2 regions of the Bradyrhizobium sp. 63_E2_N1_3 genome follow, and region 2 is predicted to be linked to the other one. Evidence: riboswitches for the same ligand, from Rfam matches in the RefSeq annotation. Region 2 holds a riboswitch; the other holds the start of a gene.
The links. A riboswitch is a leader RNA that binds a small molecule or an ion and turns the genes downstream of it on or off. The one in region 2 is predicted to bind glycine.
Positions count from the first base shown of each region.

Region 1: another riboswitch for glycine. It lies ahead of gcvT (glycine cleavage system aminomethyltransferase GcvT); the one in region 2 lies ahead of AB7531_RS16195 (D-amino acid dehydrogenase).

Region 1 is NZ_CP197235.1:3,328,461-3,338,005, forward strand. Features, by position in the region: gene gcvP (aminomethyl-transferring glycine dehydrogenase) at 1-2,733, opposite strand, end outside; gene gcvH (glycine cleavage system protein GcvH) at 2,914-3,282, opposite strand; gene gcvT (glycine cleavage system aminomethyltransferase GcvT) at 3,294-4,442, opposite strand; glycine riboswitch at 4,588-4,676, opposite strand; gene alaS (alanine--tRNA ligase) at 4,910-7,588, shown strand; gene AB7531_RS15420 (cyclic nucleotide-gated ion channel) at 7,595-8,821, shown strand; gene AB7531_RS15425 (DUF3455 domain-containing protein) at 8,826-9,329, opposite strand; gene AB7531_RS15430 (NADP-dependent isocitrate dehydrogenase) at 9,428-9,545, opposite strand, start outside.
Region 2 is NZ_CP197235.1:3,483,402-3,492,946, forward strand. Features, by position in the region: gene AB7531_RS16175 (M81 family metallopeptidase) at 1-765, opposite strand, end outside; gene AB7531_RS16180 (ABC transporter ATP-binding protein) at 979-2,628, opposite strand; gene AB7531_RS16185 (ABC transporter permease) at 2,643-3,530, opposite strand; gene AB7531_RS16190 (ABC transporter permease) at 3,551-4,492, opposite strand; gene AB7531_RS16195 (D-amino acid dehydrogenase) at 4,674-5,975, opposite strand; glycine riboswitch at 6,043-6,156, opposite strand; glycine riboswitch at 6,160-6,263, opposite strand; gene AB7531_RS16200 (M20/M25/M40 family metallo-hydrolase) at 6,358-7,488, opposite strand; gene AB7531_RS16205 (ABC transporter substrate-binding protein) at 7,756-9,366, shown strand.

The DNA of each region.
Region 1 (9,545 bases), 150 kb from region 2:
CTCGGCGCGGGTGTAGGCGCGATTCCAATTGTCATCGGCGATGTCGTGCACGGTATGCGGGGCGTGACGCAGCGGCGAAGCCTCGATCTTGAAGCGGCCGGCCTCGACCTCGGCGATCTCCTTCCGGATCGCGATCATGGCGTCGCAGAAACGGTCCAGCTCCGCCTTGGATTCCGACTCGGTCGGCTCGATCATCAGCGTGCCCGGCACCGGGAAGCTCATGGTCGGCGCATGGAAGCCGTAATCGATCAGGCGCTTGGCGATGTCGTCGACGGTGACGCCAGACGTGGTCTTCAGCGGCCGCGGGTCGACGATGCACTCATGCGCGACGCGGCCCTTCGCGTTCTTGTAGAGCACCGGGAAGCGCGCATCGAGGCGCGCGGCAATGTAGTTGGCGTTGAGGATCGCGATCTCGGTGGCGCGCTTCAAGCCGTCGCCGCCCATCATCAGAATGTAGATGTAGGAGATGGTGAGGATCGACGCCGAGCCGAACGGCGCGGCCGACACCGGACCGACCGGCGCGTCCCCATTCGTCGCGGGATGACCGGGTAGGAACGGCGCGAGATGCGCCTTCACGCCGATCGGGCCCATGCCGGGGCCGCCGCCACCGTGCGGGATGCAGAAGGTCTTGTGCAGGTTGAGATGGCTGACGTCGGCGCCGTAATCGCCGGGCCGGGACAGGCCGACCTGCGCGTTGAGGTTGGCGCCGTCCAGATACACCTGGCCGCCATGGCCGTGGACGATGTCGCAGATCTCGCGAATGTGCTCCTCGAACACGCCGTGCGTCGAGGGATAGGTGATCATCACCGCGGCGAGATCCTTCGAGTGCTTCTCGGCCTTGGCGCGGAGATCATTGACGTCGACGTCGCCGTTCTTCTCGCAGGCGACCACCACCACGTCCATGCCGACCATCGCGGCCGAAGCCGGGTTGGTGCCGTGGGCGGAGGAGGGGATCAGGCAGATTTTTCGGTGCGTCTCGCCGCGCGCGGCATGATAGCCGCGGATCGCGAGCAGCCCGGCATATTCTCCTTGCGCGCCCGAATTCGGCTGCAGCGAGATCGCGTCATAGCCGGTGATAGCGCACAGCCATTTTTCCAGCCGCGCGAACAGTGCGTGGTAACCCTTGGCCTGCTCGCGCGGGGCGAACGGGTGCAGGCTGCCGAACTCCGGCCAGGTCAGCGGCATCATCTCGGTGGTCGCGTTCAGCTTCATGGTGCAGGAGCCGAGCGGGATCATGGCGCGGTCGAGCGCGAGATCGCGGTCGCTGAGCTTGCGCATGTAGCGCAGCATCTCGGTCTCCGAGCGATGCGCGTGGAACACGGGATGGGTGAGGAAGGCGGTGGTGCGCTTGAGCGCCTCCGGCAGCACCTCGCGCGTGGTCGCGTCGATTTCGGCGTAAACAAGCGTGCCGCCGAACGCGCGCCAGACCGCCTCGACGGTCGCCGGCGTCGTGGTCTCGTCGAGCGCGATGCGGAGCGCGGTTTCGCCAACGCCGAGGTTGATCTTCTCGGCGGTAGCGCGCGCGACGATCTCGGCGCGCTTGGCACCGGCGTCCACGCTGAGCGTGTCGAAGAAGCTATCCGACTGCGGCGCGAAGCCGAGCTTGCGCAAGCCCGCTGCAAGCACGGCGGCGCGGCGATGCACGTTGCGCGCGATCTGCGCAAGCCCCTCGGGGCCGTGATAGACCGCGTACATCGAGGCGATCACGGCGAGCAGCACCTGCGCGGTGCAGATGTTGGAGGTCGCCTTCTCGCGGCGGATGTGCTGCTCGCGGGTCTGCAGCGCGAGGCGATAGGCAGGCATCCCGCGCGAGTCCACGGAGAGGCCGACGATGCGGCCGGGCAGCGAGCGCTTCAGCGCATCGCGCACCGCCATATAGGCCGCGTGCGGCCCGCCATAACCCATCGGCACGCCAAAGCGCTGCGCCGAGCCGATCGCGATGTCGGCGCCAAGCTCGCCGGGCGAGGCGAGCAGCGTCAGTGCCAGGAGATCGGCGGCAACGATCGCGAGTGCGCCCTTGGCCTTCAACGTCGCGATCGCGGGCCTGAGGTCGCGCACGGCGCCCGAGGAGCCCGGATATTGCAGCAGCGCGCCGAGCACGTCTGATTTGTCGAGATCGGCGAGGGGATCGCCGACGATCAGGGTCCAGCCCAGCGGCTCGGCGCGGGTGCGCATCACCGCCAGCGTCTGCGGATGCACGTCCTTGTCGACGAAGAAGGCTTTTGCTTCGACCCGCGAGTGGCGCTCGGCGAGCGCCATCGCTTCGGCCGCGGCGGTCGCCTCGTCGAGCAGCGAGGCGTTGGCGACGTCGAGCCCGGTGAGGTCGCAGATCATGGTCTGGAAGTTGAGCAGCGCCTCCAGCCGGCCCTGGCTGATCTCGGGCTGGTAGGGCGTGTAGGCCGTGTACCAGGCCGGGTTCTCCAAAATGTTGCGCTGGATCACCGCGGGCAAAACCGTGCCGGAATAGCCTTGGCCGATCAGCGAGGTGAAGACCTGGTTCTCTCGCGCGAGCTCGGCCATGTGCGCGATCGCCTCGGTCTCGCTCAAGGGCTTGCCGAGGTCGAGCGGGGCGGTCTGCCGGATCGAGGCCGGCAGCGTCTCCGCCATCAGGGCGTCGACGCTCTTGGCGCCGACGGCCTCCAGCATTGCGGTGACGTCGCGCGCCGACGGGCCGATGTGGCGGCGAACGAAGGTGGCGGCGGTGTCGCCATTGGATTTGCGGTGCGCGGTCATCATGGGTCCTCGCTTTAGATTTCGCTGTCGCCGTCATGCCCCGCGAAGGCGGGGCATCCAGTAAACGCAGGCGTCACGGCTTGAGCCGAGAAGCCGCGGCGTACTGGATCACCCGCCCCAGTGCGCAGTGCGCACAAGGCGGGTGATGACACCGAATATGAGGTCAGAGTTCGCTTCATCTCACGCCGTATGTGCCTTGTAGGCGGCCTCATCCATGAGGCCGCCGAGCTCGCTCTTGTCGGCAATTCTGATCTTGAAGAACCACGCCTTGCCTTGCGCGTCCGAGTTCACCAGCGCCGGCTCGGCGGCGAGCGCGTCGTTGGTCTCGAGCACTTCGCCCGTAACAGGCGCGTAGACGTCGGAGGCGGCCTTCACCGACTCCACGACGGCGGCGGCTTCGGCCTTCTTCAGCGCACGGCCGACCTTGGGCAGCTCGACGAATACGACGTCGCCGAGCTGCGACTGCGCGTAGTCGGTGATGCCGACGGTGGCGACGTCGCCGTCGATGGCCAGCCATTCGTGGTCGGAGGTGTACAGCGTCGTGGTCATTTTCTCAGTCCTCAGCGTTTGTAGGTGTTTTTCACGAAAGGCATAGCGGCGACCGTGAGCGGCAGCCGCTGGCCGCGCACCTCGGCGAAGAGTTTTGTATCGAGCGCGCTCAGGGCGGAGGGCACGTAGCCCATCGCGACCGGCGCGTTCAGGCTCGGGCCGAAACCGCCCGAGGTGACCTTTCCGATCGGCTCGCCGCCCGCGTCATCCGCAAACAGCATCGCGCCCTCGCGCACCGGCGCGCGGCCTTCCGTGCGCAGGCCGACGCGGCGGCGGCTCGCGCCGTGATCGAAATGGGCGAGGATCGTATCAGCGCCGGGAAAACCACCGGCGCGGGCGCCGCCGCTGCGGCGGCTCTTCTGCACCGACCATTCCAGCGCGGCCTCGACCGGCGTGGTGGCGGTGTCGATGTCGTGGCCGTAGAGGCAGAGCCCGCCTTCCAGCCGCAGGCTGTCGCGGGCCCCCAAGCCGATCGGCATCACGTCGGGATTGTCCAGCAGCGTTTTGGCGAGGCGCTCGGCATCGGCCGCGGGGACCGAAATCTCGAACCCGTCCTCGCCGGTGTAGCCGGAGCGCAAGACGAAGCAGTCGAGACCGGCGACCTTGTGCGGGCCGGCATCCATGAACTTCATGGAGGGCGCCTCTGCACACAATTTCGCCAATGCGGCTTCTGCCTTCGGGCCCTGCAGCGCGATCAGGGCGCGGTCTTGAAGCGAATCGATGATGCAGTCGTCCGAGAGATGCGCGCGCAGATGCGCCTCGTCCGCTTCCTTGCAGGCGGCGTTGACGACCAGGAACAGGTGATCGCCGAAATTGGCGACCATCAGATCGTCGAGAATACCGCCGTCCGGATTGGTGAACTGGGCATAGCGCTGCCGTCCCGGGGCAATCGCCACGATATCCTGCGGCACCAGCCGTTCCAGCGCGCGGGCGGCGTCCTCGACCTTGCCCGACTTCGGCCGAAGCGCGAGCTGACCCATGTGGGAGACGTCGAACAGGCCGGCGGAGGAACGGGTATGGAGGTGCTCTTTAAGGACGCCCGCGGGGTACTGAACGGGCATGTCATAGCCCGCGAACGGCACCATCTTGCCGCCGAGGGAGACATGAAGCCCGTGAAGGGGCGTACGTTTGAGGGAATCTTGGTCGTCGCGCGCAAGCATCACGGGGCCCTCGGCGGTTCCCCGGGGACGATTCCCCGGTAGCAACCAGTCGAAGCCCCATCTGTCGCTGTGCCTGAGAGTATTATCCCGTCGGCGGACGCAGTCCGGGTCTTATGCCCGTCGGCGCCTCTTTCCAGATGTCGTCAAAGCCACGCGGTCCTTTTGCCTGAGAGTTTCCGGGGCGGTTGCTCCTTCGGCGCCGGCACCAAAGCCGGTCTCTCCCGACGTGGCCGTACGATACAGATGGGTACAGACCACAGGCCGGCCAAGCCTGTCAACGCGCACCTGGCGGCTTTCAACGGGATTGCAAACGGGATTGCGCGCCTGCGGCAACTCACTGATCTCCTTGCACAGTTTCTGGACAGCGCAGCTGGCCTTGTCTAAAAGCGCTTTGACCCGCAGATATCAGCCCAAATGCCCGGTTTGGATGGCGTATCGCGGGTCCAAGCACACCCGATTGGATGAACATGAGCGGCGTCAACGAGATCAGGTCGACCTTTCTGAACTTCTTTGCCGAGAACGGCCACGAGATCGTGTCGTCCTCGCCATTGGTGCCGCGCAACGATCCCACGCTGATGTTCACCAATGCCGGCATGGTGCAGTTCAAGAACGTCTTCACCGGCGTCGAGAAGCGGCCCTATCAGCGCGCCACCACGTCGCAGAAATGCGTGCGCGCCGGCGGCAAGCACAACGACCTCGACAATGTCGGCTACACCGCGCGCCATCTCACCTTCTTCGAGATGCTCGGCAATTTCTCGTTCGGCGACTATTTCAAGGAGCGCGCGATCGAGCTGGCCTGGACCCTGATCACGCGGGAGTTCGGGCTCAAGAAAGACAAGCTGCTCGTCACCGTCTACCACACCGACGACGAGGCGGCCGGCCTGTGGAAGAAGATCGCGGGCTTCTCCGAGGACCGCATCATCCGCATCCCGACCTCGGACAATTTCTGGGCGATGGGCGACACCGGGCCGTGCGGCCCGTGCTCGGAGATCTTCATCGATCGCGGCGATCACATCTGGGGTGGACCTCCGGGCTCGCCGGAAGAGGACGGCGACCGCTTCCTCGAATTCTGGAACCTGGTGTTCATGCAGTACGAGCAGGTGACGAAGGAGGAGCGCGTGGATCTGCCGCGTCCCTCGATCGACACCGGCATGGGGCTGGAGCGCATGGCCTGCATTATGCAGGGCGTCGACAGCGTGTTCGAGACCGACCTGTTCCGCCATCTGATCGACGCGACCGCGTCCGCACTCGGCAGCGGGCCGAACGAGCAGACCGTGGCCTCGTTCCGCGTCATCGCCGACCATCTGCGCTCCTCGGCGTTCCTCGTCTCCGACGGCGTGCTGCCCTCGAACGAGGGCCGCGGCTATGTGCTGCGCCGGATCATGCGCCGTGCGATGCGCCACGCGCAGCTGCTCGGCGCCAAGGAGCCGCTGATGCATCGGCTGGTCTGGGCGCTGGTGCGCGAGATGGGCCAGGCCTATCCCGACCTGATGCGCGCGGAGAATCTGATCGAGGAAACGCTGCGGCTGGAAGAGACCCGCTTCCGCAAGACGCTGGTGCGCGGCCTTGCCATCCTCGACGAGAAGAGCGCGTCCCTGAAGAAAGGCGACATGTTCGACGGCGACGTCGCCTTCACGCTGTACGACACTTACGGCTTCCCGCTGGATCTCACGCAGGACGCGCTGAAGTCGCGCGGCATCGGCGTCGACCAGGCCTCTTTCACCGACGCGATGGAGCGCCAGAAGGCCAAGGCGCGCGAGTCCTGGAAGGGTTCTGGCGAGGCAGCTTCCGAAGCGATCTGGTTCCCGCTGCGCGAGAAGCTCGGGGCCACCGAATTCCTGGGCTATGAGACCGAGAGCGCCGAAGGCGTGGTCTCCGCGCTGGTGAAGGACGGCCAGGAAACCGCGAGCCTCAAGGCCGGCGAGACCGGCGCGATCGTGCTCAACCAGACGCCGTTCTACGCGGAGTCCGGCGGCCAGGTCGGCGACACCGGCGTGCTCAGCGGCGAGGGCGGCATCAAGTTCCGCGTTACCGACACGCAGAAGAAGCTCGGCGATCTCTTCGTCCACGTCGGCACCGTGGAGAGCGGCGAGCTGAAGCTCGGCACCGCGCTGCAGCTCGAGGTCGATCACGGCAGGCGTTCCTCGATCCGCGCGCACCATTCGGCGACGCATCTCATCCACGAGGCGCTGCGCCAGGTGCTCGGCGACCACATCGCCCAGCGCGGCTCAATGGTCGCGCCGGACCGGCTGCGCTTCGACTTCGTGCATCCGAAGCCGATCACGGCGGAAGAGCTTGCCCGCGTCGAGGACATCGCCAACGACGTGGTGCTGGAGAATGACGAGGTCACCACCCGCGTCATGGGCGTGGACGAGGCCCGCGAGGCCGGCGCGCGCGCGCTGTTCGGCGAAAAGTATGGCGACGAGGTCCGCGTCGTCTCGATGGGCCGGACCGCGCGGGAGCGCGGCACCAACGCGCTCGGCTGGTCCGTCGAGCTCTGCGGCGGCACCCATGTGAAGCGCACCGGCGACATCGGCCTGATCACGCTGACCGGCGAGAGCGCGGTCGCCTCCGGCGTGCGCCGCATCGAGGCGCTGACCGGCAATTATGCGCGCAGGCACGCCAACGAGACCATGGCGCTGGCGAAGACCGCGGCCAACGAGCTGCGCACCTCGATCGACGACGTCCCGGCGCGCATCACAGCCCTGATGGAGGAGCGCAAGAAGCTCGAGCGCGAGCTCTCCGACGCCCGCAAGAAGCTCGCGATGGGCGGCGGTACATCCGTCGGGAACGGCGCAGCCGCAGGCGTGCGCGAGGTCGGCGACGTCAAGCTGATGGCGCGCGCGGTCGAGGGCATCGAGATGAAGGATCTCAAGAGCCTTGCGGACGACGGCAAGAAGCAGATCGGCTCCGGCGTGGTCGCCATCGTTGGCGTCACCGAGGACGGCAAGGCCGGAATCGTGGTCGGCGTCACCGCGGATCTCACCGCGCGCTTCAATGCCGTGAACCTGGTGCGCGTCGCCTCCGAGGCGCTCGGCGGCAAGGGCGGCGGCGGCCGGCCCGACATGGCGCAGGCTGGCGGTCCCGATGGCGCCAAGGCGCCCGAGGCGCTCGCGGCGATCGAAAAAGCGATGGCAGGCGCGTAAACGGCCATGCGCCTCGTTCCGCGAGGACGTGGCTCGGCCGATCCCAACCTAAGGGATCGCCTGTACGAATTGCTGGAGCACGATCCGCTCGCCTACTCGATCGGGTCGCGCTTCATCCAGGTGATCATCAGCGTCATCGTGCTCGACGTGGTCGCGATGATCCTCGCCTCGGTGCCGGAGCTCGACGCGCGGTTCGACACGCTGTTCAGCGCGGTCGCCGTCCTCGCCGTCATCGTGTTCGCGCTCGAATATCTGGCGCGGCTGTGGACCGTGGCGGGGCACACCCAGCGCAACGGCTCCGCGCTGTCCGACCGGCTCTCTTATGCCTTCTCCGCGCTCGGCATCATCGACCTCATGGCGTTCCTGCCGGCCGCGATCGTGCTGGCCACCGGCCGGCACGCGACGCTGGCCGGGCTCGGCGTGCTGCCGTTCTTCAAGCTGATACGGTACTCGCCGGCAATGCGCTCGCTGCTCGCGGCCATCCATGCCGAGCGGCGTGCGCTGATCGGCTGCATCGTCATCCTGATCGGTGTGGTACTGACCTTCGCCTCGCTGCTCTACGCCATCGAGCGCGACGTGCAGCCCAGCAAGCTCGGCACCATTCCGGACGCGATGTGGTGGGCGATCGTGACGCTCGGCACCGTCGGCTATGGCGACGTCGTGCCGGTGACGCCGCTCGGCAAGTTCATCTCGGTGTTCGCGATCATCTCAGGTTTTGCCATGATCGCGCTGCCGGTCGCGATCATCTCGACCGCCTTTGCCGAGGAGGTGAGGCGGCGCGACTTCGTGGTGACCTGGGGCATGCTGGCGCGGGTGCCGCTGTTCTCGCATCTTTCGGCCGCGGAGATCGCCGACATCATGCGGCTGCTCCGGGCCCGCACCATCGAGCAGGGCGAAATATTGGTGCGCCGTGGCGATGCCGCCTCGTCGATGTATTTCATCACTGCCGGCGAGGTCGAGATCACGCTGCCGAGCCAGCAGGTGCGGCTCGCCGACGGCACGTTCTTTGGCGAGATCGCGCTGCTGCACAAGACCAAACGCAGCGGTACGGTGACGGCGACGCGCAAGACGCGGCTGCTCGTGCTCGACGCCCAGGATTTTCACGCGCTGATCGAGCGCATGCCGACGCTCGCCGCCCACGTCCACCAGACCGCGAAGGCACGGCTCGAGGAGACCGGCGATCTTGCGGCGGCAGAATTGGCGCAGGCGGAGCGCGACGACACCGACCGCTGAGCGGTCAGCCCTTCTTCAGGAAAATGTAGTCGGCCGAGTAGGGCGCGCTTTTGAACTCGCCGGCCTTGTCGCAAGAACCCTCGAGCTTGCCGCCGTGGGTGTTGATGCGCTGGACGGTGGTAGCAGGCGTCAGCACGCCGCTGCCGCGGCGGGAGGCGACCTCCAGCTTCAGCCAGGGGATGTCGGCGGCGGTCGCGCCCGGCGCGTTGCCGATGGCCTTGCCGACGACGGCGCTGCTGTCGGCAAGCTCCCAGTTCGGGCCGGCATAGTGCCGGCCAATGGTCTTGCCCTCGGACAGCAGCGTCGCGACCGGCTCGCGGAAAGCCCAGGCGAGCTTGCCGTCGGTTCCGGCCTTGCACTCATAGACCTGCGCGCCCTCGGCGTGGACGCTGAGCACGATAGTCTCGCCGGGAGCGGCGATCGCCTCGGGAAGTGTCTCCGCGGCGGCGGTCGGCCCGGCCATGGCGGCCAGCAGCATCAGGCAGGGGACGGCAAGCTTGATCGACATGGTCGCATCTCCGCGCGAGGGGTCTCAAAAAATGGGCCGCGCCTCGGCGCGGCCCATAATGATGTCTAACCCCGATCAGACGAAAATAATGCGCGGGCTTACGCCAACGCTTTCGTGAGATTCTCGGCGACCTTGTCGAGGAAGCCGGTGGTCGAGAGCCAGCGCTGGTCGGCGCCGACCAGGAGCGCGAGGTCCTTGGTCATGTAGCCTTCCTCG
Region 2 (9,545 bases):
GCCATAGGCGAACACGCTCGGGCCGCAGTCGCGGAAGTCGGCGGCGGGGAAGCCGGGCGCGAAGGACAGCGTCGGAATGGCGTCGCTCTCCAGCGCGGCCAGTTTTTCGTAGATGCCCTCGGTGGGAAAGTCATTGGTGCATTGCCAGCTGATCGCGATCAGGAACGGCAATTGGCGAAACGACTTTGCAAAGCGCTGCTTGGTCTGCAGCAGCAGGGCGAGGTGCCTTGCGGAGGCGCGGCCGGTCTCGGCCATGTCGACATGCGGATAGGTGCGGTAGGCGATCAGCGCATCCGCGTGTTCCATCATCTCGGGCGTGACGTTGGCGTGCAGGTCGAGGCTGGCAACGAGCGGAACGTCCTTGCCGATGACGCGGCGCACGCGCGCCAAAATCTCGCCTTCGCCGTCGTCGAGATGCTCGGTCACCATCGCGCCATGCAGATCGAGATAGACCGCATCGAGCGGGCCGGCGGCGGCGATACCGTCGACCATCACCTTCACGATACGCTCGAAGGCGTCCCTGGTGACATGCGCCGACGGACTTGCGCCGCAGGCGATCGTCGGAATGAGGTTCCAGCCATTGGCTTCGGCGCTGTCGACGAAGCCGGCGAGACCGACATTGATGCGGCGCATCACCTTCAATACGTCGGCGCCTTCCGTCATGGCCGGCCAGCCGCCGCCATGCTGGAAGTCCGCGAAAGTCGCCTTCGTCGGGGCGAACGTGTTGGTCTCGTGCAGGAAGCCGCCGACGGCGATACGTGTCATTAATTCTTGTCCAGCGTTTGAAAGTGCGCGACGTTAGCCTTGGCTTCGAGGCGGGGGCAAGCGAGGAGCCCATGCCGCCGCGCATGGCTTTAAGTCATTTTCGAATGATGATGGTCGCTACCCGTCATTGCGAGCGAAGCGAAGCAATCCAGACCGTTTCCGCAGAGGGACTCTGGATTGCTTCGCTCCGCTCGCAATGACGAGTGGACAAACCTAAGCCGTCGCCGCGACGCCTTCCGACACCGGCCTGAAGTTCGCAAAATCCCAGCCGCGGCCCGGTGCGGCCTCCAGCAGCGCCCTGGTGTAGGCTTCCTTCGGATGCGTCAGCACCTCGGCGGCCAGGCCCTGTTCGACGACACGGCCGTGCTGCATCACCACGACCTCGTCGCAGATCTGGGCTGCGACGCGCAGATCGTGGGTAATGAACAGGATGGCGATGCCGAGCCGGTTCTGGATCTCGTCGAGCAGTTCCAGCACCTGCGCCTGAACCGAGACGTCGAGTGCCGAGACCGCTTCGTCCGCGACCAGCACGTCGGGGTCGAGCGCGAGCGCACGCGCAATGGCGATGCGCTGGCGCTGGCCGCCGGAGAACTGGTGCGGATAGCGCGTCACTGCGTCCGCGGGCAGGCCAACGAGCTCGAGCAGTTCGCGCGCCCGCTTCATCGCATCGGCATGCGAGGTGCCGTAATTGATCGGGCCTTCCGCGATGCTCTCGCCGACGGTAATGCGCGGGTTGAGCGAGCGATAGGGATCCTGGAACACGATCTGGATCTTCTGCCGGTGCGGCTGGAGCAGGCGGCGCGAGATGTCGGCGATCTCGCGGCCGGCGAGACGCACGCCGCCGGAGGTCGGATCGATCAGGCGGACGATGCACCGCGCCACCGTCGACTTGCCCGAGCCGCTCTCGCCGACGATGCCGAGCGTGCGGCCCTTGCGCAGCGTCAGCGTGACCTTGTCGGCGGCGACGACCTCGCGGCCTTTGCCGAAGAAGGCGCGCTCCTTATAGACCTTGCCGAGCTCGTTGGCCTCCAGCACCACCGGCTCCTTGGTCTCGGGCCGCGCCGCGCGCGGCACCAGGCTCGGCACCGCGGAAAGCAGATTGCGGGTGTACTCCATGGTCGGGTTGCGCAGCACGGTCTCGAGCGGACCGGTCTCGACCAGCCGGCCCTGCCGCATCACGGCGACGCGGTCGGCGATCTCGGCAACTACGCCCATGTCGTGGGTGATGAACAGGACGGCGGTGCCGTGATCGCGCTGGAGGTCGCGGATCAGCGTCAGGATCTGCTTCTGGGTGGTGACGTCGAGCGCGGTGGTCGGCTCGTCGGCGATCAGCAGCTTCGGCTCCAGCACCAGCGCCATCGCGATCATGATGCGCTGGCGCTGGCCGCCGGACAGGCGATGCGGATAGGAGGCGAAGATGCGCTCGACCTGGGGCAGGCGGACCTGCTCCATCATGTCGAGAATGCGCTTCTTCCGCGCCTTGGCGTCGAGATCGGTGTGGGCGCGCAGGACCTCGTCGATCTGGCGGCCGACCGGCACCACCGGATTGAGTGCGGTCATCGGCTCCTGGAAGATCATCGCCATCTGCGTCGCGCGGAGCTGGCGCAGGCGGCGATCGGTCGCGGTGAGTATCTCTTCGCCGACGAGCTTGACGCTGCCGCCGGTCGGAACCAGCGTGCCCTTCGGCAGCAGGCCCATCGTGGTGAGCGAGGTCACCGACTTGCCCGAGCCGCTTTCGCCGACGAGACACAGTGTCTCGCCCTTGTGCACCTGGATCGAGATGCCATCGATGATGTTGGCGCCCTTCGGCTTCTTGCCGATGGAGACGACGAGATTGTTGATGTCGAGAACTGGGTTGGTCATCACTTGATCCGTCATCACTTGCCCTCCCGCTGCTTCATGCGGGGATCGAGGGCGTCGCGGGCGGCGTCGCCGATCAGATTGATGCTGAGGATGGCGATCGAGAGCAGCAGGCCCGGCCAGAAGATCAGCGTCGGCTTGAGCTGAAAATACTGGCGGCCCTCGGCCATGATGTTGCCCCAGGTCGGCGTCTCCGGCGAGATGCCGGCGCCGAGGAAGGAGAGAATGGCCTCGGTCAGGATCGCGGAGGCGCAGACATAGGTGCCCTGGACGATCAGCGGTGCGATCGTGTTCGGCATCAGATGGCGCCACATAATCTTCGGCAGGCTGGAGCCGACCGAGATCGCGGCCTCGACGTAAGGCTCCTCGCGCGCGGACAGCACGACCGAGCGTACCAGGCGTGCCACGCGCGGTATTTCGGGGATGGTGATCGCGACCAGCACGGTCCAGATGCTGGCGCCGGACAGCGACACCACGGCGATCGCGAGCAGGATGCTCGGCATCGCCATGAGGCCGTCCATGACGCGCATCAGGACGGCATCGACCAGCTTGAAGAAGCCGGAGACCAGGCCGATCGCAAGGCCGATGACGATCGACAGGATCGCCGAGCCGATGCCGATCAGGAGCGAGATGCGGCCACCATAGATGACGCGCGACAAGAGGTCACGGCCATAGGCGTCGGTGCCGAGCAGGAACTGCGCCGAGGCCGGCTTCAGCCGCTGCGAGGGCGCAAGCTGGACCGGATCGTGCGGCGCGATCAGCGGCGCCAGGATCGAGACCAGCACGATCAGCGCGAGCAGGATCGTGGCCGCCGCGATGATCGGCGTCGAGGTGAGGAATCCGAAACGCGGCCGCAGCGGCGACGTGATCGGAATGGACGACTGGGGAAGGCTATCGACGGACATTTTTGTTGTTATCCTTAGCCCTAGTACCGGATCCGGGGATCGAGCAGCGTGTAGGCGACGTCGATCAGGAGATTGACGACGACATAGATCAGCGACGTCAGCAGGATCATCGCCTGGATGACTGGGTAGTCGCGCGCCAGCACCGCGTCCACCGTGAGGCGGCCGATGCCGGGGATGTTGAACACGCTCTCGGTGACGACGACGCCGGAGATCAGCAGCGCAAAGCCGGTGCCGATCACGGTGATGACGGGCACCGCGGCGTTGCGCAGCGCATGGCGCATCATCACGGCGACCTCGTTGATGCCCTTGGCGCGGGCGGTGCGGACGTAGTCCTCACCGAGCACGTCGAGCATCGCCGCGCGCGTCATGCGCGCGATCAGCGCGATGTAGATGAAGGAGAGCGCGCAGGTCGGCAGGATGATGCGCTCGAAGAACGGTCCAAAGCCGTTGAAGATGCTGCGGAAGCCCTGCACCGGCACCCAGCGAAGGTCGATCGCGAAGACCTCGATCAGGAGATAGCCGACCACGAACACCGGCACGGAGAAGCCGAGCACGGAGAGGCCCATCACGAAACGGTCGATCCAGGTGCCGTGCTTCCACGCCGCGATGACGCCGAGCGGCACGGCGACGATCACGGCGAGAATGATCGTCGAGAGCGCGATCGAGATCGACGGTTCGACGCGCTGGCTGATCATCTTCATGACTGGCAGGTTGGAGATCAGCGACGTCCCGAGATCGCCGTGCAGCAGCTTGTTCACCCAGGTGATGAATTGCACGATCAGCGGCTCGTTGAGGCCGAGCGAGTCGCGGATGCGTTCCAGCCGTTCCGGCGTCGCGTTATCGCCGGCGAGAATGGCGGCGGGATCGCCCGGCGTCAGCCGCAGCAGCAGGAAGACGAACAGCGCGACGACGCCCATCACGGGCACCGCGGCCAGAACGCGGCGAATGAGATAACCTAGCATGCACCTATCTCCGGCTGCGGAACTTGTGGGGCCGGGAGGCCCCTGTGGAATCGGTTCTGTCTATCATGCACGCCTGTCACTCGGGCTGGAAAGCCGGCCGTGGAAGCCGACGTTTCGGGGCAAATTGTGTGCCAAGGGCAGGGCGGTCGCAAGGGGCCGCCGAGCCTCCGATATCGACCACTCAGGATGCATGACGGAACTTGTGCTCAACCCTGAGTGACGGTGCGGCCGGCGGTGCGTTGAGCCCGCGCCAGCCATCGATGGTCCCGGCAATCATCTGCGCGGTCGCGGCCGACAAGGTCCAGCCGAGATGGCCGTGGCCGGTGTTGAAGAACACGCCCGGCATCCGTCCTGCGCGCACCACGGGCATCATGTTCGGCATCATCGGCCGCAGCCCGGCCCAGGGCACAACCTTGGACGTTTCGACGCCGGGGAAGTTGCTGCGCACCCAGTCGACCAGCGGCTGCACGCGGTCGGCGCGGATGTCGCGGTTGAAGTCATTGAATTCGGCGGTGCCTGCGACGCGGAAGCGATCGGCGCCGAGCCGGCTGGTGACGATTTTTGCGGCTTCGTCGAGCAGGCTCACGGTCGGCGTCGCATTGCGGCTTGCGGCAGTGTCGAGCTGAACGGTGATCGAATAGCCCTTCACCGGATAGACGTTGACGCGCTCGTCGAGGAGGGCGGCGAAGTGGCGGCTGGCCACACCGGCGCAGACCACGACGCCATCAGCCTTCAGCATGCCGCGCGCGGATGCGACAGTGTCACTGGCCGAAAGATCAGCCCAGCCGATGACAAAGCCGCCACCTGCCTGGGCAATGGAATCGATGTTGGCTTCGTGGATAAAGGTCGCGCCGCGCCGCTTGCAGGCTTCCGCAAGTCCGCGCGTGAACTTGTGGATATCGCCGGTCGCATCCGACGGCGTGTAGAAGCCGCCAAAATAGTCCTTGCGCAGCGTCGGCTCGATGGCGCGGATCTCCTCCGGCGTCACCGGGCGGCGATCGAGCCCGCCTTCCTTCAATAGCGCATTGACCTGCAGGCCGGATTCAAAACCCTTCTTGTCGTGATAGATGTGCAGGATGCCGCGGCGTTCGAGATCGAAGTCGATGCCTTCGCGCTCCGCGATCTCGAACAGATGCTTGCGGGCTTCGATCGCGAGCCGCGTGGTCTGGACCGTGTTGGCGCGGTAGTTGCCGATATTGGCGACGAACTCGCTCATCCACGAATATTTGTGCCAGTTCGGCCGCGGGTTCATCAGCAGCGGCGCATCGCGCCGGAACATCCAGCGCAGGCCTTTCAGGATCGTGGCGGTGCTGTTCCAGACTTCGGCATTGCTGGCGGAGAGCTGTCCGCCATTGGCGAAGGACGTCTCCATCGCGGCGTAGCGGTGCTTGTCGAGCACCGTCACCTTGTATCCGCGTTCGAGCAGGGCATAGGCGGTCGTTACGCCGGTGATGCCGGCGCCGATGATGGCGATATGGGTCATGGCAGGTTCGGGGCTCCCGTGAGTTAGAGTCGGCTAACCGCCGGCCAAAGGCCGTTGGCGGCGCCCCATCTGTCACGGTTACCTGAGAGCTTGATCCGTTGCGGACCTCGGCGAGGTCAGCTCCGGACTATCCCCTTCGGTGGACGTCACGATCCCAAGATCGCGCCGCCTCTCTCCAGATCGTCCTGACGATACGGTCCTTTTGCCTGAGAGTTTCCGGGGCGGTTGCTCCGTCGGCGCCGCAACGAAAGCCTGAACTCTCGTTGCGATCTCTCCCGCATCGTCGCGTGGACAATCGAGCAGTACGATGCGCCTCATTTTTAGACAAGGCTAAATTTAAACCGCGACTGCCAACGCATTGTGCAGTGCGAAGGCTGCGTCGTCAGTCGAGCGTCGCCAGCAAGCCGGCCATCAGGCGCCCGCGTTCAACCAGGCTCTCGACCTCGATGAACTCCTCGAGCGTGTGGCCGTTGCCGCCGCGCACGCCGAGGCCGTCGAGCGTCGGGATGCCCATCGCACCGGTAAAGTTGCCGTCGGAGCCGCCGCCAGAGCTCGCATGCGGCAGATCGGTGCCGAGCGACTTGGCGATGCCGCGCGCCTTTTCATAAAGCGCCATGGTGCCGGCATCGGGCTCCCATACGGGGCGCGTGACGCCGCGCGTCACCTTGAACGTGACATCATTGGACGTGCCCGACAGCGCCAGCATCCGCTCGACGCCGCGGTCGAGATCGGCCTGGCGCTTGGCCATGGACAGCGCCTCGCCGGTGGCGGTCGTGGCAACGCAATTGACCCATTGTCCGCCGTGCACGACGCCGACCGAGAAGGTGCAGTCCTCCGTCGTCATCGCGTCGATGGCGAGGATCTGCCGCGCCATCTCGCGGATCGCCGAGCGTCCGGCCGACAATGTTGCGCCGGCATGGCTCGGTCGGCCCGTCGCTTCCAGATTGAAACGCGCGATGGCGTAACGTCCGGTGGTGACACCGTTGTCGGCGCGGCCCGGTTCGGGCACCAGCACATATTTGTTGCGCGCGGCTTCCGCTTCGATGATGTCCCGCGTCGAGGGCGTGCCGACTTCCTCGTCGGGCGTAAACAGCACGGTGATCGGCAGCGGCGTGGTGAAGGAAGCACGTGCCAGCTGGCGGATCGCTTCCAGCGAGAGATAGTTGCCGCCCTTCATGTCGTAGATGCCGGGGCCGTAGCACTTGTTGCCCTCGCGCCGCCATTTCAGCTTCTCGATGGTGCCGACCGGGTGGACGGTATCCATGTGGCCGGCGATCAGGATGCCCGGCTCGCCCTGTTTCGGATGCGGGAAGCGCGCGCGCATCACGCCGCCAAAGCCCTGTCGGCCGCTGATGCGTTCGATCGTCGCACCCATGATCGCCATATCCCGCGCTGCGATATCGAGCATGCGGTTGACGGCGCCCGCGTCCCAGGTCGGGCTCTCGCATTCCACCCAGGTGCGCAGGCCCTCAAGCATCGCCTCGGAATCGAAGGGAAGATTGGCTGGATTCATCTTAATGTCTCTCAAGCTTCGAAAGATGGAACGCGCATTGCATTGGCGCGGACGGGACTGGCGGAAAGCGTTGTAGAGCCAAACCGATCTTTGTGGAGCCCGTGGGCGCGCCGCTTGGGGCTGCACCGAAACCGGATTGACGCGCTCAACACTGTCTGCAAGTCTCGAAAGACAAAGGCATCGCATGAGGTTAGTTCGCCTAAAGAACGAACCGAATGCTCAACCAATAACCTGCCTTTGAACAGTTTCACGTCAGGAGAAACTTTTATGTTGAGCTTGATGCGCCGGGGGCGTCGCGCGTTCGCCTCCACACTTGCGCTATCGGTCGTTGCGCTTTCGACGGCGATGGCCTCGCCGGTACTTGCCGCCGCCAGCAAGACCATCACCGCGGTGATGCATTCGGATCTGCGCATCATCGATCCGATTTTCACCACCGCCTACATCACGCGTGACCATGGCTACATGGTCTACGACACGCTGATCGCGACGGACTCGAATTTCAAGATCCAGCCGCAGATGGCGGACTGGAAGATCTCCGACGACAAGCTCACCTACACCTTCACGCTGCGCGACGGCCTGAAGTGGCACGACGGTACGCCGGTGACGGCGGAAGACTGCGCCGCTTCGCTGAAGCGCTGGGCCGCGGTCGACGGCATGGGCCAGCAGATGATGCAGTTTACTGCGAGCATCGAGGCGACCGACCCCAAGACGATCACGCTGAAGCTGAAGGAGCCCTACGGCCTCGTGCTCGAATCCATCGGCAAGCCGTCCTCGCGCGTCGCCTTCATGATGCCGAAGCGTCTCGCCGAAACGCCGCCGGACAAGCAGATCCCCGAGCAGATCGGCTCCGGTCCGTTCAAGTTCGTGCAGGGTGAATTCCAGCCCGGCGTGAAGGCGGTGTACGTCAAGAACACCGACTACGTGCCGCGCAAGGAGGCGTCGAGCTGGACTGCCGGAGGCAAGGTGGTCAAGGTTGATCGCGTCGAATGGATCACCATGCCGGATGCGCAGACCGCAGTGAACGCGCTGCAATCGGGCGACATCGACTTCATGGAAGTGCCGCCGTGGGATCTGCTGCCCGTCCTTGAAGGCAATGCCGACCTCAAGACCGAGACGCTGAACAAGTTCGGCTACCAGACCCTTGGGCGCATGAACTTCCTCTATCCGCCCTTCGACAATCCGAAGATCCGCCGTGCCGCACTTCTGGCGATGAACCAGAAGGACGTGCTCGACGCGCTCGTCGGCAATCCCAAATACTACAAGATCTGCGGTGCGTTCTTCATCTGCGATACGCCGTTCGCGACCGACGTCGGCTCGGAATCGCTGGTCAAGGGCAACGGCATGGCGGAAGCCAAGAAGGCGCTCGCCGAGTCCGGCTATGACGGCACGCCCGTCGTGGTCATGGTGCCCGGCGACGTCGTGACGCTGAAGGCGCAGCCGACGGTCGCGGTGCAGTTGCTCCGCGAGGCCGGCTTCAAGGTCGACGCGCAGGCGACCGACTGGCAGACGGTGGTCAGCAGGCGCGCCAGCCAGAAGCCTCCGAAGGAGGGCGGCTGGAACATGTTCTTCACCAACTGGGTCAGCGCCGACGTGTCCAACCCGATCGCCAATCTGTCGATCGGCGGCCAGGGCAAGAAGGGCTGGTTCGGCTGGGCGGAAAACGCCAAGATCGAGAAGCTCAAGGACGACTTCGTCCGCGCCGCCTCGCTCGACGATCAGAAGAAGATCGCGACCGAGATCCAGAAGGAAGCCTATGACCAGGTGATTTACGTGCCGCTCGGCCAGTATCTGGCGCCGAGCGCGTGGCGGAAGTCGCTCACCGGCGTGCTCGACGGCCCGGCGACGCCGGTGTTCTGGAACATCGACAAGACCGAGTAAGGCGAGGGCGCGCCCGCGCGCTTTCCCCGAGCGTTACGCGGCGTCGCTGTCATCAGCGGCGCCGTTTTCGTTTGTCAGCCTCGCGTCAGCTTTTAACTCTTCCAGTGTCCAATCATTGCTATTTGTTTCTGACTTGAAATAGATGTGCGCAGTTCGCACATCACTTCCTTCCTGCATTT